Regions from separate parts of the Acidovorax sp. BL-A-41-H1 genome, predicted to be linked through region 1. Evidence: predicted binding sites of a transcription regulator. Region 1 holds the regulator's gene; each other region holds the start of a gene.
What was found. Region 1 encodes LexA, which represses DNA repair genes until DNA is damaged. Its sites were predicted from a motif close to ACTGTATNNNNATACAGT; they were not measured.
Positions count from the first base shown of each region.

Region 2: the regulator LexA is predicted to act here: its motif matches at 4,318-4,335, upstream of imuA (translesion DNA synthesis-associated protein ImuA).
Region 3: the regulator LexA is predicted to act here: its motif matches at 4,113-4,130, upstream of imuA (translesion DNA synthesis-associated protein ImuA).

Region 1 is NZ_JBPVJQ010000006.1:1,662,942-1,670,338, reverse strand. Features, by position in the region: gene lexA (transcriptional repressor LexA) at 539-1,213, opposite strand; gene ACTPOI_RS20925 (asparaginase) at 1,300-2,253, shown strand; gene ACTPOI_RS20920 (hypothetical protein) at 2,275-2,691, shown strand; gene ACTPOI_RS20915 (DUF6152 family protein) at 2,703-3,173, shown strand; gene adk (adenylate kinase) at 3,375-4,031, opposite strand; gene kdsB (3-deoxy-manno-octulosonate cytidylyltransferase) at 4,316-5,143, opposite strand; gene ACTPOI_RS20900 (Trm112 family protein) at 5,140-5,322, opposite strand; gene lpxK (tetraacyldisaccharide 4'-kinase) at 5,540-6,631, opposite strand; gene ACTPOI_RS20890 (ExbD/TolR family protein) at 6,650-7,087, opposite strand; gene ACTPOI_RS20885 (MotA/TolQ/ExbB proton channel family protein) at 7,164-7,397, opposite strand, start outside.
Region 2 is NZ_JBPVJQ010000001.1:40,460-47,856, forward strand. Features, by position in the region: gene ACTPOI_RS00165 (glycerol-3-phosphate dehydrogenase/oxidase) at 1-749, shown strand, start outside; gene ACTPOI_RS00170 (GntR family transcriptional regulator) at 751-1,506, shown strand; gene ACTPOI_RS00175 (DUF4148 domain-containing protein) at 1,640-1,933, opposite strand; gene ACTPOI_RS00180 (DUF4148 domain-containing protein) at 2,026-2,313, opposite strand; gene ACTPOI_RS00185 (HD-GYP domain-containing protein) at 2,803-4,113, shown strand; gene imuA (translesion DNA synthesis-associated protein ImuA) at 4,366-5,235, shown strand; gene ACTPOI_RS00195 (DNA polymerase Y family protein) at 5,198-6,712, shown strand; gene ACTPOI_RS00200 (error-prone DNA polymerase) at 6,872-7,397, shown strand, end outside.
Region 3 is NZ_JBPVJQ010000006.1:129,410-136,806, reverse strand. Features, by position in the region: gene ACTPOI_RS13860 (phosphoribosylamine--glycine ligase) at 1-189, shown strand, start outside; gene ACTPOI_RS13855 (iron-containing redox enzyme family protein) at 310-1,782, shown strand; gene ACTPOI_RS13850 (ferritin-like domain-containing protein) at 1,905-2,672, shown strand; gene ACTPOI_RS13845 (hypothetical protein) at 2,700-3,878, shown strand; gene imuA (translesion DNA synthesis-associated protein ImuA) at 4,171-4,974, shown strand; gene ACTPOI_RS13835 (Y-family DNA polymerase) at 4,913-6,235, shown strand; gene ACTPOI_RS13830 (error-prone DNA polymerase) at 6,250-7,397, shown strand, end outside.

The DNA.
Region 1 (7,397 bases):
CGCGCTGCTGACAGGTCTTGATACTGGCTGAGCGGGGCCTGAGAGCGGCCGCACCGTAAAGGGCCAGTTGCCCCGCAGAGGAGGCTTGTGAACTGGGGTTACCGACGGCACGGGCGGCCGTTGACCTTGGGCCAAGGTTGAACGCCGCACAAATTGCCGCAAGCCGGGAGTGTCCAATGGGTCAGCGGCCATATCCATATCGGGGTGAACGCTGTCGTTGGCAGCGGCAGGTTCAGCGCTCCAGACCGGTGCACCGCCGGTCGTGGGCTCTCGGCCGGATTGCATCCACAGCACGAGCTTGGAGAGGTGCCGTGGGAGGGCGTTGAAAGCAGGTAAAACAATTCCCATGTGAAAACTCCGAATTTCGGGGGTTGGACATAGGCAGGATTGCAAAACCACTCGCGCAACACCTCCCCTGCAGCTGGTAGAAACCGCTGTTCTGGAAGAACCTGCACAAGGAGATACCGGCTGAGCTGCAGGGCTGGCATGCCACGAGGACACGCCAAACGCCCGCCACCTGCAGTCAACCGTGGTGGGGCTACATGAGCATCGTGTTGCGGATCAACCCGACGGCGAGGCCTTCGATTTCAAAGGGTTCGCCGGGCTGGACCACGATCACGGGATAGTCGGGGTTTTCGGGCAACAGTTCGATGGAACTGGCTGTGCGCCGCAGCCGCTTGACGGTGACGTCATCCCCCAGGCGCGCGACGATGATCTGGCCGTTGCGGGCTTCTCTGGTGGACTGCACGGCCAGCAGGTCACCGTCCATGATGCCAGCGTCGCGCATCGACATGCCCCGCACCTTCAGAAGGTAGTCCGGCTTGTGCTGGAAAAGGCTGTTTTCAACGCAGTAGGTCTGGTCGACGTGTTCCTGCGCGAGAATGGGAGAGCCGGCGGCCACGCGGCCCACCAGGGGCAGAACGAGTTGCGAAAGACCCGGTATGGGCAGGCTGAACTGGCTGCCTCGCGCCGCGTTGATGGACCGCACGGTCTCATTGCGCAACCGGATGCCGCGGGAGGTGCCGCTGACAAGTTCAATCACGCCCTTGCGGGCCAGGGCCTGCAAATGCTCTTCTGCGGCATTGGCCGACTTGAAGCCCAGTTCTGCCGCGATTTCGGCCCGTGTAGGGGGCGCGCCTGTGCGTGCGATCGCAGTCTGGATGAGATCCAGGATCTGTTGCTGGCGGGCCGTGAGTTTCGGGTTGTCGAGCATGAAGGGCTCCGTGGAGTAGCGCTACGTGGAGGGACTGGTTTTTAATCCAGTACCTGTATTTTTCACCAGTTTTTCGGAGTGTGCAAGTGAGTGGGCAAAAAATCGTGGTTCTGGGCACGGGCGGAACCATCGCGGGCACCGCAGCCGATGCCGCGGACAACATCGGCTACAAAGCTGCGCAGGTCGGTGTGCGTGACCTCTTGGCATCGATTCCGGCACTGAGTCAGTCAGAAGGCGTTGCCGTCGAGGCGGAGCAGGTCGCCCAGGTCGATAGCAAGGACATGGACTTCGACATCTGGACGCGCCTAGCTGCACGGTGCCAGCATCACCTGGACCACCCCGCCGTGAAAGGTGTGGTCATCACCCACGGCACCGATACCCTGGAAGAAACCGCCTGGTTTCTGCAGGAAGTGCTCCGTTGCACAAAACCTGTGGTGCTGACCTCTGCCATGCGGCCCGCGAGCGCGCTGACCCCCGACGGTCCCCAGAACCTGATGGATGCAGTTGCTCTGGCGCTGGCCCCCGACGTGCGCGGCGTATTCGCCGTGGCGGCAGGGGAAGTCCACGGTGCCCGGCTGGTTCAGAAGGCGCATCCCTACCGGGTCAACGCCTTTGCGTCGGGCGATGGCGGACCCCTGGGCTGGATGGAGGAGGGCAGCGTACGCTGGGCGCCGAATATCTCGGTAGCGCATGAATCAAAAGGGCGTATTGCTATGATTGTCATAGCCAACGCAGTTTCTGCCCCCCGTGTGGAAATCATCCTGAGCCACGCAGGCGCCCGTGGCAGCCTGGTGGACGCGCTGGTGCGTGACGGAGTGCAGGGCCTGGTGGTTGCGTGCACCGGCAACGGGACCATTCACCATGCGCTGGAGGACGCCCTGCTGCGCGCTCAGGTTGCCGGGGTGAGGGTCGTGCGCGCCACGCGCTGCAGCGGTGGCCAGGTCCTGCCCAAGCCGGGTGACCTGTTTGTGGACTCCCGCGGACTGTCCCCGGTCAAGGCGCGCATCTCGCTGATGCTGGACCTTCTGGTGGGCGCCTAGCCCCGTTGTACCGTGTCATTTTTGGCAGCACTCAAAACCCACAGCTGGGCATACCCGGCGCTGGAGGTCGTCCACATTGCGGGCATCGCGCTGGTGATCGGCAATCTGGTGCTGTTGGAATTGCGCGTGTTCGGCCTCGGGCGGATGCTCCCCGTCAAAGACCTTGCCCGGTTGTGCCTGTCCCTGAGCGTGCTGGGCTTCGGGCTCATTGCCGCGTCCGGCCTCGTGATGTTTGCGACGCAGGCGGCAGAGCTGCTGGCCAACCGGGCATTCACCCTCAAGATGGTGCTGTTGATGCTGGCCGGGTGCAACGCAGCCTGGTTTCATGGCCGAAAATCGCTCGACAGGCTCGATGGAATGGCTCGTGCACTGATGCTGGTCTCGACCATCCTGTGGCTTGCCATGGCCGCCAGCGGCCGCTGGATTGCCTACCTTTAAAGGGGAAACACATGCTTGTTCAACGTCGCCACTGCATCCTGGCACTTGCTACCGTTCCGCTGTGGGCCCGCGCACACCATGGCTGGAGCAGCTTTGACGCAGAACGGCCGATCTATCTGGCCGGAACGGTGCGCAAGGTGCGCTGGCAAAACCCCCATGCCGAGCTCGAACTGGAATTGCCCGCCGATCTTTCGGTGCCCGGCGATCTGGCTCAGCGGGCAATACCGGCGCAGACAGCGCCCGTGGATGGCAAGGCGCTGCTGGCAAAGGCCGTGGTACCCCGCAGGCGTGACCGGCTCTGGCAGGTTGAACTGGCTCCGCTGACGCGCATGCAGGCCTGGCAGGTTGCTGAAATCAAGCCGGGTGCGGCCGTGTCACTGGTCGGCTTCACGCTGCGCGAGGAAAAGGGCGACGCGGTGTTGCGCGCGGAATTTCTGTTTGTGGACGGCAAGGCCTACGCCCTGCGCTCAGGGCCTGCCTGACGCGCTAGTTCCCGCTGTCCATCGGCCAACCCGGGCTACTTTGCCACCGGCGCCGACGTCACGGGCGCCCATGCAGTGAGTCCCTGATCGCGGCGAGAAACCGCAACTCAAAGGCAGGCTTGCTATTCGCGGTGCGCCAACAAAAACGGCGCCTGCAAGAGGCGCCGTTGTGGCCTGCGAATCCTTGCCGGGCTCGTGGTTTCAGCTTGCCAGGGCTTTCAGTGCGCGTTCGGTGATCTCGTCCACGCTGCCGGTGCCGCTGATGGCGCGGTACTTGGGGGCAAGGTCAGGGGCAGTCTTGGCCCAGCTGCTGTAGTAGTCGACCAGCGGGCGCGTCTGGTCGCTGTAGACCTGCAGACGCTTTTGCACGGTCTCTTCCTTGTCGTCTTCGCGCTGGATAAGGTCTTCGCCGGTCACGTCGTCCTTGCCTGCCACTTTGGGCGGGTTGAACTTGACGTGGTAGGTGCGGCCGCTGGCCGGGTGCGAGCGGCGGCCGCTCATGCGTTCGATGATGGCATCAAACGGCACGTCGATTTCCAGCACGTAATCAAGCTTCACTCCGGCTGCCTTCATGGCATCAGCCTGGGGGATGGTGCGGGGAAAGCCGTCGAAGAGGAACCCGTTGGCGCAGTCGGCCTGGGTGATGCGTTCCTTCACCAGTCCGATGATGATGTCGTCGCTCACGAGGGCGCCAGAGTCCATCACGGCCTTGGCCTGCAGGCCCAGGGGGGTGCCGGCCTTGACGGCAGCGCGCAGCATGTCGCCGGTGGAGATTTGCGGGATGCCGTACTTTTGGCAAATGAACGTGGCTTGCGTGCCCTTTCCGGCGCCGGGCGCGCCCAACAGAATCAGTCTCATGGAAATCCTCGAAGGTTAGAAATCGGTTGGCGCCGCTGGCGGGGGCCACGCCGCCACACTGCGGTGGTTGCCGATACGCCCAGGATGCGATGCTCTCGTTACATTCGAGGATAGCATGTGACTCCTTCATCGCGACTTACACGGACGCCTCTCCCCGATATGGTGCGTTGGCCCTGGAGTGCCGCCTATTGCACGCGCCCAGATCGTCGGTCACTGCAGCCCTGCCACAGGTTTTAGAGGGCTGTCTTCGCACCCGTCGCATGCCCCGCGCGGATGCCAGGGGCTCAGACGGCTGCCAGCAGAGCGCGTACCCGCGCCAGGTCGTCGGGCGTATCGACCCCCGGCCCGGGTACCTTGTCCGCCAGATGGACGGCAATGCGGTGGCCATGCCAGAGCGCACGCAGCTGCTCGAGTGCCTCGACCGCCTCGGTGGGGGCCGCTGGCAGGCCCGGAAAGCTCCGCAGGAAGCGCGCGCGGTAGCTGTAGATACCCACGTGCCTCAGTGGCGCAAAACCGGCGGGCATCGCCTGCGCGGCCGATTGCCACCAGGCCGCGTCGGGCAGGTCGCGGCACCACGGAATAGGCGCACGGCTGAAGTAGTGCGCAAAGCCGCGTGCGTCCAGCACAACCTTCACCACATTGGGGTTCAGGTAGTCATCTCGTGATGCAATCGGGTGCGCCGCGGTGCCCATGCTGGCATCGGCAGACGCCGCGAGCAGGCCGCCCACGGCGTTGATAAGGTCGGGGTCAATCAGGGGTTCATCGCCCTGAACATTGACCACCGTGTCGTCACCGTCCAGGCCGAGCAGCACGCAGGCCTCGGCCAGGCGGTCGCTGCCGCTGGCGTGGTCGGTTCGGGTGAGTATGGCTTCCACACCGTGGCGGATGCAGGTGTCCACAATGCGGGCGTCATCCGCGGCCACGACCACGCGGCTGGCGGCGCTCTCGGCAGACCTGCGCGCCACGCGCACCACCATGGGCAGGCCGGCAATGTCTGCCAGCGGTTTGTCAGGCAGACGGCTGGATGCCATCCGTGCCGGAATCAGCACCGTGAAGCCAGGCTGCCCAGAACTGCGCGCCGCCGACTGCGGCAGGCCGGCCAGCGCGCTCATCGCTCCAGTTCCTCATCGCTCAGGGTGCGGGCCTCGTTCTCCAGCAGTACGGGGATGCCGTCGCGCACCGGGTAGGCCAGCCGCGCGCTGCGCGAGACGAGTTCCTGCGCCTCACGGTCGTAGGTCAGCGGGCCCTTGGTCACGGGGCATACCAGCAGTTCAAGCAGTTTGGGATCCATGGCGGAGTGTGTGTGGTGGGCGGATGGCGCCGGAGAGAGAAGCCGCGCGTACAGGCCGCGCGCAGGGCATCCACGATCATAGCTGCGGGTGCCGGACCAGCGGGCGATCCTGATATCCCACGGCGAGACCTGGATTGGGGTGTGCGGACCCGCGGGAAACTGCCCATCAGCCATGCAAGACCGTGCAAACTGCCGAAGGAGTGCCGAGGCGCCCAGTTCAGGGGGTTCGGCGGGTTGGGGCGCTGTTCTGGTCCGCTGCGGACTGCAGTCGCTGGTCAATCGCCGCATCCAGCGCGTGGAAGAAGCCCGGCTCGATCTCCAGCACCAGCGGCACGGCCAGCACCTGCGGGTGCCGTCGCCAGAGCTTGACAGCGTCTTTTTCGGTGCAAACGATGCTGTAGTGCTCACCGGATAATGCCTTCCAGCTATCAAAATCATAGTGATCTGGCAGGCTTTCTGCATGGGCAAGCGTCAGGCCGACCGCTCTGAGCATGTCAAAGAACACCTCGGGCTGCGCCACGGCGGCCACAGCATGCACCGGCTGGCCTTGCAGTGCATTGAGCGCGATGCGCTGCCCGTCTGCCTGCACAGCCCAGGGCGCAAGGCTGCGCCGGGTACTGAAGGCAGGCGATGCCGTCCCGGCGGGCGGAACCGGTGCCGCATGCAGCACAAAATCCACCGGCCGTGGCCACGGCTCGCGCAGCGGGCCTGCGGGCAACATCCACCCGTTGCCGATCCCGTCGGCATTGAACACGCAGATTTCCAGGTCCCGTTGCAGCGCCAGATGCTGCAGGCCGTCATCGCACAGAAGGACATCGGTATCAGGGTGGGCTGACAGCAGCGCCTCGGCTGCATCGATGCGCTGCGCGGCCACATACACGGGCACTCCGGGGCAGCTGCGGGTGATGAGTGCGGGCTCGTCGCCCACATCCTGCGCCGCGCTGTCGGCAAGCACCGCGATGCAGTCGCGCGACTGGCGCCCGTAACCTCTTGAGATCACGCCCGGGCGCAGGCCGCGCGCCTGCAGGTGCCGGGCCAGGGCGATCACCACGGGCGTTTTTCCGGCACCGCCGGCAATGACGTTGCCGACGACGATAACTGGCCGGCCGGGATGTTCGGAAGCCAGAAGGCCGCTGCGGTACAGCCTGCGCCGAATCGCTACCAGTGCGCCGTAGAGCAGGGCTACGGGCCATAACGCCAGGGCGCCGGGCCCGCGCGTCTGCCAGCTGCGTTGCAGCCAGCCCTGCAAGCGCTTGCCGGTTGTGCGGGCCGGCTCGGCAGGCCGCTGCGGCGGCGGGGCAGCGGTCACCGGGCCACCATGCAAAGGTCAGTTGCCGCTGGCCGCCCGTGCGCCTGCGGACGACTGCGTGGCAAAGGTGATTTGCGTCAGGCCCACGCGCCGCGCGGCTTCCATTACGGTGACCACCGACTGGTGGGGCGACATTGCATCAGCGCTGATGATGATGACCGTGCCGGCACCGGCCGTGGCCGCAGCCCGCAGCGCCTGGGCGACCGCATCCACGCTCTTGCCTTCCACGGTCGACTTGTTGACGGCATAGCGACCGTCCGAAGCCACCGCGACGATGACTTCCTTGGGGTGGTCGCGCTGCTGCTCGGCGTCTGCCACGGGCAGGGTGAGCTGCAGCTCGGTGAACTTGCTGTACGTGGTGGTCAGCATCAGAAAGATGAGGATGACCAGCAGCACATCGATGAACGGGATCAGGTTGATCTCGGGCTCATCCTTGGGGCGGGGGCTGAAGTTCATGGCGGATGTTCTGTTGCGCGGACATGGGACCCTGCGGCAGGGGACGGGAAAGTGTCAGCCGATGTCTCAGGATGTCTCAGCGGGCTTTGCGGTGGCGCAGGATGTGGCGCACGAACTGCTCGGATGCCAGTTCCAGGGTGAGCAAGTAGGCATCGACCCGGGCGCGAAAGTACCGCCAGAAGATCAAGGCCGGGATCGCAACGATGAGGCCGAAGGCCGTGTTGTAGAGCGCAATCGAGATGCCGTGTGCCAGCTGCGCCGGGTTGCCGCCGCCCACCGCCTGGCCCACGCCGCCTGTGCCCGTCTGCGA
Region 2 (7,397 bases), on a different contig from region 1:
TCGGGCGCAAGGATGTGGTCTACACCTATGTGGGTGTGCGGCCCCTGGCGCGCTCGGATGCGGACAAGCCCGGGCAGATCTCGCGCGACCATTCGGTGGTGATCGACCCGCCGTCTCCTTCGCGCGACATTCCGGTCGTGGGCCTGGTGGGCGGCAAGTGGACCACCTTCCGTGCGCTGGCCGAAGAGGCCACCAACGAGGTGCTGCATCTGTTGGGGCGGGAGCGCACGGCCTCCACGCGGCAATTGCCGATTGGCGGGGGCTCGGGCATGCCGCAGGACGCTCAGGCGACCGAGCGTTTCATCGAGCGCATTGCCCGGGATGCGGGCCTGGCACGCGAGCGCGCCCAGGCACTGCTGCGCCGCTATGGCTCCGAGGCCCTGTGCATGGCCTCGCATTTCAAGGTGGCGGGCGACGTGCCGCTGCTGCATGCACCTGACTACTCGGCGGTCGAGGTGGCCTGGCTGTGCACCGAAACCGGTGTGATCCACCTCGACGACCTCGTGATCCGCCGCACGCTGCTGGCCATTCGCGGCCTGGTCACCGATGCCGCGCTGGCCGAGATGGCCGGCATTGCCGCAGAGGCTTTGGGCTGGGATGCAGGGCGCGAGCGGCAGGAGTTGCACAATTGCAGCACTGCACTGCGCGAGCGCCATGGCGTGCGCCTGGCCCCCGCAGCCCCCGATTCCGATGCCGTGCCGGCTTTTCATGCACTATCGACCCCCCATCCGGCCCTGAGCCCGACATGACGTGAATTCTCCGAACGAACTCCAGCCGCTGCTCGACCGCAATTCCGAATCGCCCCTGTGGGCGCAGTTCCGCGATGCCCTGCGCCTGCAGATCCTGCAGGGTGATCTGGCCATCGGTGCCAAGCTGCCCTCCGAGGCCGAACTGGGCGAGCAGTTCGGCATCTCGCGCATCGTGGTGCGCGAGGCCCTGGCCGACCTGGTGCGCAACAACCTGATCTACAAGATCAAGGGCCGTGGCGCCTTTGTCGCGGCGCGTGAGCGCGACGAGGATTTCGTCTCCACCGTGCTCGGCTTTTCCGACGAAATGGAACGCAAGGGCCGCTCGGTGCGCACGCAGATCCTGTCGCAGCAACTGCGCGACCCCACGCCGCAGGAGATCAGCGCGCTGGGTCTCACCGACGACACCCAGGTCGTGGCCCTGAAGCGGCTGCGCAGCGTGGACGGCGAACTGCGCCTGCTGGTGGAGACCGTGGTTCCCGCCGACCTGGCGCCCGGCCTGCACCGCATGCGCCTGGACGACCGCTCGCTCTACGACGTGCTGCGCCGCCAGTATGGCGTGCGCCTGGTGCGCGCCGAGCGCTGGATCGACGCCGTGCTGCCCGATGCCGAGACTTGCGGCCTGCTGCAGCTGGAAACCCCTGAGCCGCTGCTGCGCATCGAGTCCATCGCCTATGGCGCCAATGGCCGGCGCCTGGAGTACTACAACGCCTTGCACCGCTGTAAATCAAGTCGGCTGCACGTGCAGACGACAACTTAGCACCCCCTGGGCTGTGGGCTGTGCTCCTGCCGTACATCTGTCACATACAAAGACAACGGGCTCCCGAAGGAGCCCGTTGTCTTTGTGGTGCTGCCAGCCATGTCCTGCGACATCCTGGCAGGCAGCCGGTGGCTTACATGGCGCTGAATTCGCCCGAAGGGATCTGGCCGGTGCGCAGGGCTTCAGCAGCCTGGGCACGCACAGCAGCGCGGTCAGCCGTGGACTTGTAGGTCACCACGCGCGAACCAGCAGGCTCCTGGCTGCGGGTCTGTGCCACGGTAGTGGCTTCGGCAGCCACTTCAGCGCGGGTGCGGTTCGTGTCGAACTTCAGGGCAAATTGCGAGCTGTCGGCTTCGTCAGCGTGGGCGCTAAAGGCAGAGAAAGCAGCCACAGCGGCGATGGAGATGATGCGAGCGGTCTTGTTCATGGTGAAACTCCGGTGAAATTCAAAAAACAGGGATGTACTGGGCAATACGAAACAGCAAGAGCGGTGGATTCAGCGAATCAGGCGCTGACCGATCAACCACGCTCGCCGTAGGCGATCTGGCCGGTGCGCACAGCGTCAGCAGCCTGGGCACGCACAGCAGCGCGGTCGGCGGTGCTCTTGTAGGTCACCACACGCGAACCAGCGGGCTCGATCGAGCGGGTCTGGGCCACGGTAGCGGCTTCCGCTTGTACTTCGGCGCGGGTGCGGTTGGTTTCGAATTGGGTGGCGAACTGCGAAGCATCGGCTTCGTCAGCGTGGGCGCCAAACGAGGCGAAAGCAGCGACAGCGGCGATGGAGAGGAAACGTGCGGTGTTGTTCATGATGGATAAGTCCTTGAAGTTAAAAAAGCGTCTCAAAAAAGCCGGGTCAAAAAACCATTCCTGAACCGGGTTCGGTGAGTCGCCTTGCGGGTTCGGCTCATCGATGGGATGAACTGTACGCGGGTAAAGGTCACAGAAAAACCACCGAGTCGCGAACTAACTGTTCCAGTATTGGAAACAATCATGGCGGAACTTTTTAGGGTTTACCCAAGCCTGACTGTCCGGAGAGGGCAAAAAGCGGGCTTTGGCCACCCATATCCCATGGAAACCCTGATGCCAATTTGGAACGGTAGGATCGGCGGTTTTCCTGCGCGAAAAGCGCTGTCGCAGCAGGTGATCGTGCGAGCCCAGGCCGTGTAATACCGCCCTTGGCAGGCCGTGGGCAGCGCTTGATATGCATCAAGACAGTGCCGTGCCGAAGAGCGTTTTGTTTGAGTGCCCTGCAAGAGAACGTCATATAGTCCGAGGTAACGATTTGTTGTTCCTCGCATGACAGACCCCCTCGATTCGGCGGACATTGACACCGCCGACAGCCCCCATTACCTGCGCGCGCTGACCGACATGGCCGACCGCCGCACGGTGGTCGCGGACGCTGCCATCTACACCGACAACGGCATCAAGCTGGTGGAGAAGGGCGCCCGCATCGACAGTCGCCTGTATGACCGCTTGGTTCAGCACAAGTTGCGCGAGCCCATCGACCGCCACCTGTCCATAGAAAACCCTGTGGACGTGCCCGCCCTGCTGGCAGCCGGGCAGGCGCTCATTGCAGAGGAGGCCTTGCCCAACATGCTGGCCGAGGCGCTGGGCCCCTCGGCGGCCCGCCTGCTGGCGCCGCTGCGCTCCTTGCCTCTGCCAGCGCCCATGGCCTGCAAGCTCACGGTCATGCGCGACCAGCGCCCCGAGTTGTTCGAGCACAGCCTGCAGATGATGACCGTGGCCATGTTCCTGGGCATCAAGAGCGGTCTGGCAGAGCGCGACTGCGGCACCCTGGCGGCTGCGGCCTTGTTGCACGACCTGGGCGTGCTGCACATGGACCCGGCCTGGAGCGACCCCGACCACAAGGTGGTGGGTGTGCAGCGCAAGCACCTGGTGGCGCACCCCATCACAGCCATGCTGATGATCCGCGACACCAAGGTGTACGCCCGTGCCGCCGAGGTGGCGGTGCTGGAGCACCACGAGCGCATGGATGGCAGCGGCTACCCGCGTGGCCTGGCCGGTGCCGACATCACGCCCATGGGGCGCATCCTGTTGCTGGCCGAGGTGGTGACAGCGTTCTACGAAAAATACGAAGACATGCCCGCGCAGCGGCTGTCGCTGGTACTGCGGCTCAACCACCGCAAATTCCCTTCCGCGCTCGTGGCCCACATCCTGCCGCTGCTGCAGGAAGAGGTGGCGCGCGAATCGGCCCTGATGCCGCTGGGCAATGATGCTCCGCGCCAGATTGACCTGCTCGCAGAAGCCTTCACTTATTGGGACCAGCTCAAGGCCGCCTTGCCCCCAGGGGCTGCCAAGGTCCCTGCAGACAGCGCCTTTGCATTCACCGACTCCCGCTTGCTGGCCTTGCAGAAAGCCTTGATCGAAGCGGGTTCCCACCCCCGGCACCAGGGCGAATTGCTGGCGCAGTTGCAGGGCGATGCCATCGGCATGGCCGAAGTGGCCCTGGTGGGGCGGGAGGCGCTGTGGCAGCTGCAAAGCATTCTGAACGCCAGCCACCGCCGCTGGCCTCAGCTGTCGGACCGCACCACGCCCATGGATGCGGCCGTGGCCGACTGGTGCGATTGGGCGCTTCGGCGGCTCTGATACGCCCCAAGGCGCGTGCAGAGGGCACCCGGGTGATCCCCTGCCGCGCAGGCTGAATCGTTTCCCCGTCGCCACGGAGTCAACCGGTTGGCTTGACCGTGGCAGGCAGCCCTCAGGTCTCCTTGGCCTTGCCCGTCAGCACCCGCAGGCCCGAGCCCTTTCGATCCTGTGGCCTTCCCCGCCTGGCTCTCCACGCTTCAAAATACTGGTTATATTTACAGTATTCCTGTTCTTTGAAGCCTTGCCCCCGCCATGCCCGCGCCCAGCCTGTCCTTGCGGATTGCGCCCGATCTGCCCTCTGCCGTGCCCGGTGTCTGGCATGCCGATGCCCTGGGTGCGGGCCCGCAGGCAGCCCAGCCCACGGGGCATGCGCTGCTGGACGCCCAACTGCCCGGCGGGGGCTGGCCGGTGGGGGCGTTGTGCGAGGTGCTGCAGCCTCTGGCGGGCCTGCATGAATGGCAACTGGTATTGCCCGCGCTGGCGCAGGCCACGGCCCGCCGCGCAGGGGCCGTGGTGGCGGTGGCGCCCCCTTGCGAGCCCTTTGGCCCGGCACTGAAAGCGCAGGGGCTGCCGCCCGAGCGGCTGTGTGTGGTGCGGGCCGACAGCGCCCGTGCGGCATTCTGGGCGGCCGAGCAGGCGCTGCGGTGCGGCGATGTGCTGGCCGTCATGGCCTGGCTGCCGCAGGCACCCGCTGCAGCCTTGCGCAGATTGCAGCTGGCGGCGGCGCAGCAACAGCAACTGCTGTGGGTGTTTCGCCCGATCAGCGCCGCGCCACAGGCATCGCCAGCCCTGCTGCGGCTTCAGGTGCAGGGGCGGTGGCTGTCTGCCGATACATCCGCGCCTGCCGCGCCCGGTATGCAGGTGCAGATTCTCAAGCGCCGGGGGCCGCCCCTGGTGCAGGCGCTGGATCTGCCGGGCTGCCATCCCCGGCTGGCGCTGGCCCTGGAGGCGCAGGCCGAGCGCCGCCACGCCGCGCAGGTGGTGGCCCGCGCCATGGTGGCGCGCTACAACGCAGCGGCCCCGGGGGGGCAGGCGGCGCCCATGCGCGCGGAGCCCGCAGTGGTGGCGCTGCAGGGGAGGGGGCATGCACTGGATCGCATTGCCGCTGCCATGGCGGGATGAGCCCGCCACCAGCCCGGCTAGTACCGGGGCGGCGGCTGCGGCTGGCACGATGGCTGCGCCTGCCGCAGGTTGGTGGGCCTTGCGCTTTACCCCGCGTGTGGCGCTGGCGGATGGTGACACCGTGCTGCTGGAGGTTTCGACCACTGAGCGCCTCTGGGGCGGGCGCGATGCCTTGCGGGTCTTGGTGTTGCAGGCCTGGGCCGAAGCCGCTGGGGGGCAGGGCGCTCTGCCGCAACCCCCGGGCATGCAGCCCCCCTGGGGCAGCGGCCCCACCGCGCTGGTGGCGCAAGCCTGGCTGCGCATGGCGCTGGCCGGGCATGCACCACGGGGGCAACAAGAGCCAGCGGTGCACACCCTGCCTTTGCACACCCTGACCGCCTTGCGCCCGCATGTGGCCAGCCTGGAACGCATGGGCTGCCGCACCTGGGGCGCCTTGCGGGCGCTGCCGCGTGCCGGGCTGGCCCGGCGCCTGGGGGCCGGGGTGCTGCGGGTGCTGGACCAGGCCCTGGGCGAAGCCCCCGAAGCCCATGCCTGGCTGGAGCTGCCCGAGCAGTTTGCGCTGGCCGCCGAATTGCCTGCGCTGGCCACCTCGGCCGATGCCCTGCTGTGGAGCGCCCACCGCTGCCTCACGGCCTTGCAGGGCTGGCTGCAGGCGCGCCAGCAGGGGGCGCTGGCGTTGGAGCTGGCCTGGCGCCATGACCTGCGGCGCATCGACGGGGTGGTGATTGTCCCCACGCAGGCCTTGCAGGTGCGTACCGCCCAGGCCACGCAGGACATGGCGCACCTGCGGCGTCTGCTGGCTGAGAACCTGGCGCGCACCACCCTGGCCGCACCGGCCAACCAGATCACGCTGCGCCTGCTGGAGTCGGCCCCGCTGCCGCACCGCAGTGCCAGCCTGCTGCCGCCCGGCGATCATGGTGGCGGTTGCCCTGGCGGTGCCGACAACCCTGCGTCCCCAGGCGAAGCCTTGCACCAGCTGCTGGAGCGCCTGTCGGCCCGCCTGGGGCCCGAACAGGTGCAGGCCCCCGTGCTGATGGCCGACCACCGCCCCGAGCTTATGCAGCAGTGGCGCCCCGCAGCCGAGGTGCTGGGCCGCCCATCCACCCGGCGCTCTGCCGCCACCAGCGCAGGCGGCGGGGCCGAGGCCGCGCTGGATGCCAGCCCCGACGCCTTGCTGCTGCCCCCCTGGCTGCTGAACCCGCCCCAGCGGCTGGCCGTGCAGGGCAACCGCCCCTGCCACCACGGCCTGCTGCGCCTGCTGGCCGGGCCCCACCGCTTCGAGGCGGGCTGGTGGGCTGCGGGCGATGGCGGGGCAGACGACCCCACACACACCGGCCTGGCCTTGCGCGACTACTTTGTGGCGCACAACGCGGTGGCGGGCCTGGTGTGGGTGTTCCGCGAGCGGCTGGCGCCACCGCCCGATGGCGCGCAGGGGCTGGCGCGGCCTCCCCGCTGGTTTCTGCATGGTGTGTTTTGAAGCACCCCTTGTACGGCTTCCCCCGCTCTCGCAGCGCTGTGTGCTGCGGGCAGGAGGATGCCGCCAGCGCGGCGGGGTGGCCCTTGTGTGGCGGCCTCCGCCTGGGGCACGGTTTCAAGCCCGGTGGGTGGCGCGCAGCGCCATAGAGAAAGAACGGAGATGACTGCATTCTTGCCGGGCTATGCCGAGCTGCACTGCCTGTCCAACTTCAGCTTTCAGCGCGGGGCATCGCACCCGCACGAGCTGGTCGAACGCGCCGCCAAGCTGGGCTACCAGGCCCTGGCGCTGACCGATGAATGTTCGGTGGCCGGCGTGGTGCGCGCCTGGAAGGCCGCCCAGTCCACGGGACTGCACCTCATCGTGGGCAGCGAGTTCCTGTGGGGCGACCTGCGGCTGGTGGCCCTGGCGCGGGACGCCGAGGGCTGGGGCAACCTGTGCGAGTTCATCTCGGCCGCGCGCAGTGCGGCGCCCAAGGGCCAGTACCACGTGGGCCCGGCCAGCCCCTGGCACCTGCTGCAGGGGTGCGAGCTGCTGCTGGCGCCTTGCCGTAAACGCTTTGATGCTACTGATTTGATAGCTATTGAGGCATATCTGTCGAGCGCAAAGGCCTGTTTTGACTCTGATTTTGACGGACACATCTGGCTGGCAGTCGAGTTGCACCTCGCCCCCGACGACGGCCTGTGGT
Region 3 (7,397 bases), 1.5 Mb from region 1:
AGCGGCGTTACCGGTTATGTCGGCGTGGCCACCGGTACCGGCGACACACCGGCAGAGGCCAACCGCGCCGCCTTGGAGCTGGCACAGACCGTGGTGGTGCCCAACCTGCGCTACCGCACCGACATCGGCCATGCGGTCGAGAACGGGCAGTGGCAGCGCCTGCACCAGCTGGGCTGGTTGACCGGTTGACCCGCTGACGGGTTGATGCGGAAGGCGTAGGAAGGCGCCCACGGCACGCAGCGGCTTGCCCCGATACAGGGCCCGGCCCACTCAGGTGACTCTGAATGCCTGCCCATTCCTACCCAAGCCATGTCCCTCGCGCTTCAAAGACTTCCCCTGCAGCAGCCTGCCATCCGTCCCGCTCCCAACGCCTGCACGGCCGCACCTCCAGGCGCCCGGTTCCAGGACCTCTACCGGCGCCTGGCCCAGCGCACCCCCGACCAGAGCGACATCGATGACGGGGCCCACTTCCTCAAGGCGGAAATCGCCGCCAGCGCGCAACAGGAGGACGGGCTTCCAGGCAACCCTGACGACCTGTACCAATGGGTCCAGGGCCATGCACAGTCCGTGCAGTCCAGCTACCAGTCCTATCTGGACGGACGCAAGGCGGGAGCTGCACGACGGTTCTTCCACAGCCGCGCCCACGCCTTGTATTTCATCCGGCAGGTAGCCCCCACCAAGCTGGTGGACGGTGCCTGGCTCTACGGCATTTGCCGGCATGCGGGTAACCCGCTGTTCTATGACCTGCTGGTGACCTACCTGGAGGAACTGGGCGACGGCGCGGCAGCCAAGAACCACGTCACGCTGTACCGCGCACTGCTGGCCCGCTACGGCATCGGCACCGTGGATGACCTGCCTGATGCGCTGTACCGCCAGGGTGCCATCCAGGTGGCCCTGGGCTGGAACGCTGAAGTTTTCCTGCCCGAGGTGATCGGCTTCAACCTGGGCTACGAGCAGTTGCCGCTGCACCTGCTGATCACGGCCTACGAACTCAACGAGCTGGGCATCGACCCCTACTACTTCACCCTGCACGTCACCATCGACAACGCCGACAGCGGCCATGCAAGGCGCGCCTGCCAGGCCGCATGGGATGCCGCGCCAAAGATCGGTGATGCCCGGGCCTACTGGGACCGCGTGCGCGCCGGGGCGCGCCTGAGCAACGCCGGCACCGGCACACAGACAGTGATCGACAGCTTCGACATCGGGCAGGAAGTGATCCGGATCTTTGCACGCAAGGCCGGTGCCGGGCGTGGAGCGCACTCGGATTTCTGCAAGCTGCAGGGGCGCACCGTGAACGACTGGCTGGCCACCCCGGAACGCATGGCCGACTTTCTGGCCGCACTGGAAAAGGCAGGCTGGGTGAAACGCGGTGAACCCGTGCAGGAAAGCCGCTTCTGGCGCCTGCTCCAGGGGCCGCGCGCCGAGATGTTCGGCGTCTTTTCGCCGTATGAACTGCAGGTGATCCACGACTGGATCCGCGGGGCTGCTAGCGCCGATGGCGCCGCGTACGACAGCAACGCACTGCCCGGGGAATCGCTGCGCCCGCGCACTTTCCGCGTGACAGAACGGCTCAACATGGCCAGCGCTGGCAGCCCGGTCCCGCCGGAAGACGACGACCTGCTGGACCTGGACCTGCTGGCCTTCAACGAAACCTGGCCCCACTTGGACGCTGCAGGCCAAAACGACCTGCTGGTGCGCCTGATGGCGCCTGCCCTGCACTGGACACCGGCGGGTATGGCAGCCACCCGGCTCTTTGCCACGCGCGCCGGCACCAAGCACTAGACGCCCGGAGGGCAACTGGTCTGTGCCACGGCACAGCCTTCCCACCGGCGCGTGCGAAACAGTCCTACAGCCGGCATTTCCCAGGGCCCAAAACATGCTCCGCACACCACCAAGGAGCAACGATGCAAGCCACCACGACAGGAAGCAACCGCACCGGCGCCGCCACGGCCGCACAACGCGTCAGGGAAATGCTGGACGCCAACGAGCGCTGGGCGCCCAAGACCCTCCCCGACACCAGCCTGGCCGAGGCGGACCGAAGCCTTTACATCGCCGATTCGGATGCGATAGGTTCGATCCCGCCACCCGCCACCATCCAGGGCGTTCTCAAGACCGGCATCCACAAGCTGATGGGCGAGCGGCCTGAAATGCTGATGGACAAGATCGGCGAGCGCATTGCCTTCGAGCGCAGCGGCACGCGCCTGTACGACGCACTCATCGTCAAGTACCGCACCCTGGTCGATGCGGGGGGAGATGCAGCATTGCCGCTGGCAGAAGACTCCAATGCCGATGTGCTGGCGGCCCTGCAGGAGATCCGGCTGGAGGAGCACGAGCATTTTCTGATGCTCTGCGAGGTCATGCGCTCCATGGGGGGCGACCCCACGGCGCAGACGCCCTGTGCCGCTGTGATTGCCACCGCATCCATGGGCCTGATGCAGGTCGTCACCGACCCGCGCACGACGTTTGCGCAGTCGCTGAACGCCATGCTGACGGCCGAACTGACCGACAACGCGGGCTGGGAACTGCTGATCACCATGGCGCAGGACGCCGGCGAGAACGACATGGCCGAGCGCTTTGAGGCCGCCCTGGCAGACGAAGAACGCCACCTGGCCACCGTGCGGGCCTGGGTCCAGGCGCTGGCCCTCGCCTCCAAAGCCACCACCGCGGCCTGAGCGCTGCCCCGATACCGGAGATACCCCATGACGATCAATCTGCTGCAAGACAAAGGCATTCCCCTGGAGCGCCAGACCATGGCATGGAAGGACATGGTGGGCAAGCCCATCAGCAAGCTGGACGACGACGCATTCACCCGCGTACGCGCCATCCTCATGAACGGGGTGGAGCTCGATTCGCTGCGCACCAAGCAGGTGGCCTTGCGCATGAACGCCGATGCCCGCGTGACGCTGGCCCAGATGATGCGGGTGGAACAGCACCAGGCCACCACCATCAACTGGCTCATGAGCTCCGACCATTCGCCGCTGGAAACCACCATTGGCTACGAGCAGACGGCCATTGAAGTGACGGCGTCCATTGCGCAACTGGAGCCCGACCCGTACCTGGCCCAGGGCTACCGCTATGCCCTGCTGGAAGACTTTGACCACCTGTACCGCTACAGCGCCCTGCTGGACCGGCTGGAAGGCAAGGACGCCAACAACATCACGCAGGGCTACACCGACATCGTGCCCGCCCGCCCCACCTGGGAGCACCACCGCGCGCCCGAGCACGACCTGCTCGAACCCTATGGCCCGGGCGCAGAGCTGAGCACCAAGCTGCATGCCCTGACTCTGACCGGCGGCGAATACCAGACGCACGATTACTACATGAACATCGGCCCGCTGTTTGCCGATCCGCTGGCACGCCAGCTCTATGCCGAAATCGCGTCGGTCGAGTCGCAGCACATCACCCACTACGGCTCCATGCTCAACCCGCATGAGACACCGCTGGAAAAGCTGCTCATCAGCGAAGCCTGCGAGGTGTGGAACTACGCGGGATGCGCCGCCCAGGAATCCAACCCGCGCATCAAAGCCATCTGGGAGCGCTTTCTGGACTACGAGCTGGGCCACCTGCAGGTCGCCATGGAGCTGTTCAAAAACTTCGAGCGCCGCGACCCGGCCGAGGTGCTGGGCGATGGCCGGATGTCGCGCTTCATCGAGTTTCAAAGCCAGCGCGGTTTCATCCGGCACGTGGTCGAAAAAGAAACTGCGCTGCGCAAGCGCGAGACGCAGTTTGTGGACGAATCCGAAGAAGGCGCGTCTTCGCTCCAGTACCGCGAAATCGTCAACTCCACCGGCTCGCCATCGCACAACGCATCGGCCACCTGGGTATGGACACCGGGCACCGAACTCGCGCGCGATGACGCCCTGGAACGGGCCACCTGACGACGCACAGCGGCTACTTACACACGCTTTGAGGGCGTGTTGGAGAGCCGTGCAGGGATGCTGACCCCCAGGAGCAACGCCAAGGCCAAAGCTGAATCCAGCCCCCTTTTGCAGGGCATTCAAGGCTGAAATACGCCCTGGCGCACGTCCTGCAAGGGTGGTCTGCTAGCAATTCTGAAGACCGGTTGATGCCGCCTGCAACAGGAGTTCCCACGGACAGGACAGCAGGGATATACTGTTTTTCTATACAGTATTTATTCCTGATTTTTGATGCCCCAAACGGCACCCGCCCATGTCCGCCCCCCTTCCTGCAGCCTTTGCCGCTTTCGACCCAGGTGCCACGCTGGCGCCCCATGTGGCTGAGGCTCTCTGGCGCGGAACGGAAGTCAACGCCGGTGCCGCCCGGACGGTGCCTACCGGTTTTGATCCACTTGATGCCCAGTTGCCCGGCGGCGGCTGGCCCACCCACAGCCTGACGGAAGTGCTCACGCCCCAGGCGGCCTTCTGCGAATGGCGCCTGCTGGGCCGCGCACTGCCGGCGCTCATGCACAACGGCGGCCGCCTTTATCTCATTGCCCCGCCCAAGCAGCCACATGCCGGGGGGCTGGCCCAGCTCGGGGTGGCGGCCGAGCAAGTGCTGTGGATCGACGCCAGCAAGCCTGTAGACCGGCTCTGGGTCACCGAGCAGATCCTCAAGTCCGACCCGGCCGGGGCCGTGCTGGCCTGGCTGCCCCAGGCGCGGCCTGAGCAGGTGCGGCGCCTGCAGATCCACGCGCAGTCGTGTGACGCACCGGTGTTCCTGTTCAGGCCCCTGGTCACGCTGGCCGATGCGTCGCCCGCCCCCCTACGCATCACCGTAGCGCCAGCCCAGGGGTGGGATCTGCAGGTGCGCATTGCCAAGCGCCGGGGGGCCTGCCTGGATGAATCGCTGTACCTGCCCGCCATGCCGGGCAACCTGGCGGATGTGATTCCGCCGCGGCTACATACCGTTCCGGCAGCACCTGCTGCCCCCCTTTCGCGCGAGGAGGCCTCCCATGCTCGGGCATTGGGCCGCATTGCTCCCCCTGCCGCTGCCCGCGTGCCCGTCTCCCATTGATGCGGCCTCCCTTGGAATCTGGGCCTTGCAGTTCACCCCGCGGGTGGCTGTGCTGGAAGATTCCGTGGTCGCAGAGATGGCGGGCAGCGCACGCCTGTTCGGAGGCCTGGAGCACCTGCGCGCCCAGGTGGAATACGGAGCGCAGGAGCTGGGCGCCCGCGTGGCCTGGGCACCCACCGGCACCGCGGCCCTAGCACTGGTGCGGCATGCGGGCAGCGCACATGCCCTCGACGGTTTCAGGGCCCCGCTGGCCCAGGTGCTGGATGTCCTGCCCCTGCAGGCCATCACCGCCGTCGCACGGCACGCACCCACGCTGGCGCGGGTGGGTTGCCGCACGCTGGGCGATGTGCGCAGGCTGCCCCGCGGCGGGCTGGGCCGGCGGTTTGACACGGCCCTGCTGACGGCGCTGGACCATGCCTATGGCCTGCGGCCGGAGGCCTGGGAATGGATCACCCTGCCCGAGCAGTTCCATGCGCGGCTGGAGCTGATGTCGCGGGTCGAATCGGCCCCTGCCCTGCTGTTTGGAGCACGGCGCCTGCTGGTGCAGATGGCCGGCTGGCTGGCGGCCCGGCGCCTGGGCACCACGGCCTTCACCCTGCGCTGGTGCCACGACGTGATGCGCGCCAAGGATGCCGGCACCGGGGGCGAACTGACTGTGCGCACGGCGCAACCTACGCAGAACACCGAACACCTGGCGCGCCTGCTGGCCGAGCACCTGGCCCGCGTACAGCTGCTGGCCCCGGCCGGTGACCTGGAACTGCTGGCCACCGAGGTGGCGCCCATCGCCGAGGAAAGCCGCTCGCTCATTCCGGAAACGCTGCGCAAGGGCGGCAGCACCGACCTGGCGCTGGAGCGCATACAGGCCCGTCTGGGCAATGCCTGCGTGCGCCGGCCGGTGATGTCGCCCGACCACCGGCTGGAGTGGATGCAAAGCTGGGACAGCGCGCTGGACCGCCGTCCCCGGCCGGATGAAGCGGTGTATGCCTTTCCCCTGCCCACCTGGGTGCTGGATGAGCCTCTGCGGCTGATCGAACGCGACAACCGCCCCTGCTACCAGGGGCCGCTGCAGATGCTGCTGGGCCCCGACCGCATCGAGGGCGGCTGGTGGCATCGCAGCGCTGCAGACGCTGATGCCGTGCCGCTGAATGTGCAGCGCGACTACTGGCTGGCGCTGAGCCCGCACGCGGGCGTGCTGTGGATCTTTCAGCAGCGGCTGGCGCACGACCAGACGGCCTGGTTCCTGCACGGGCACTTTGCCTGAGGGCCCTCCTGCGCATGACAGCCTCCGCCCGATCCCTGCCCGACTACGCCGAACTGCGCTGCGTGTCGAACTTCACCTTCCTGCGTGGTGCCAGCCACCCCGAGGAGCTGGTGGAGCGCGCCAGGGAGCTGGGCTACCGCGCTATTGCCATCACCGACGAATGCACCATGGCCGGCGTGGTGCGGGCCCATGTGGCCGCCAAAGCCGCAGGCCTGCCGCTGCTGCTGGGCTCGCAGTTCTGCATCACGCCGCGCAACAGCGCCGAGGCCCCTTTCACGCTGGTGGTGCTGGCGCAGAACCTGAACGGCTACGGCAACCTGTGCGCCTTCATCACCCGGTTGCGGCGCGCGTCTGACAAGGGCTCCTACCACCTCACGCTGGACCACATCACGGGCAGCGAACTCACCGACTGCCTGGCCCTGATAAACCCCGACCGCAAGGCCACGCAGGCGCAGCTGGAGGGCATGGGCCTGTGGGCGCTGCACCACTTCACCGGGCGCTGCTGGATCGGGGTGGACCAGATGCGCCGCCTGGATGACGAGCTGTGGCTGCACCGCATGCGCCATCTCTCGGGCATCACCGCGCTGCCGCTGGTGGCCGTGGGGGATGTGCACATGCATGTGCGCTCGCGCAAGCCACTGCAGGATGTACTGACCGCCACCCGCCTGGGCAAGCCCCTGGCCGAGTGTGGCCATGCCCTGCAGCGCAGTGCCGAGCAGCACCTGCGCACCCGCCTGCGGCTGGCTCGCACCTTTGCGCCCGATTTGCTGGCCGAAACGCTGCAGGTGGTGGCCCGCTGCAGCTTCAGCCTGGACGAACTGAAGTACCAGTATCCCGACGAGGTGGTGCCGCGCGGGCACACGGCCGCGAGTTTTCTGCGCCAGGTGACGTACGAAGGCGCGGGGCGCCGCTGGCCGCAGGGCATCACCGCTGCCGTGCACGCACAGATCGAGCACGAGCTGTCGCTGATCTGCGAGCTGCGCTACGAGCACTATTTCCTCACGGTGTATGACATCGTGGCGTTTGCGCGCTCGCGGCACATCCTGTGCCAGGGCCGCGGCTCGGCGGCCAACAGCGTGGTCTGCTACTGCCTGGGCGTGACCGAGGTGGACCCGGCCCGCATGTCGGTGCTGTTCGAGCGCTTCATCAGCAAGGAGCGCAA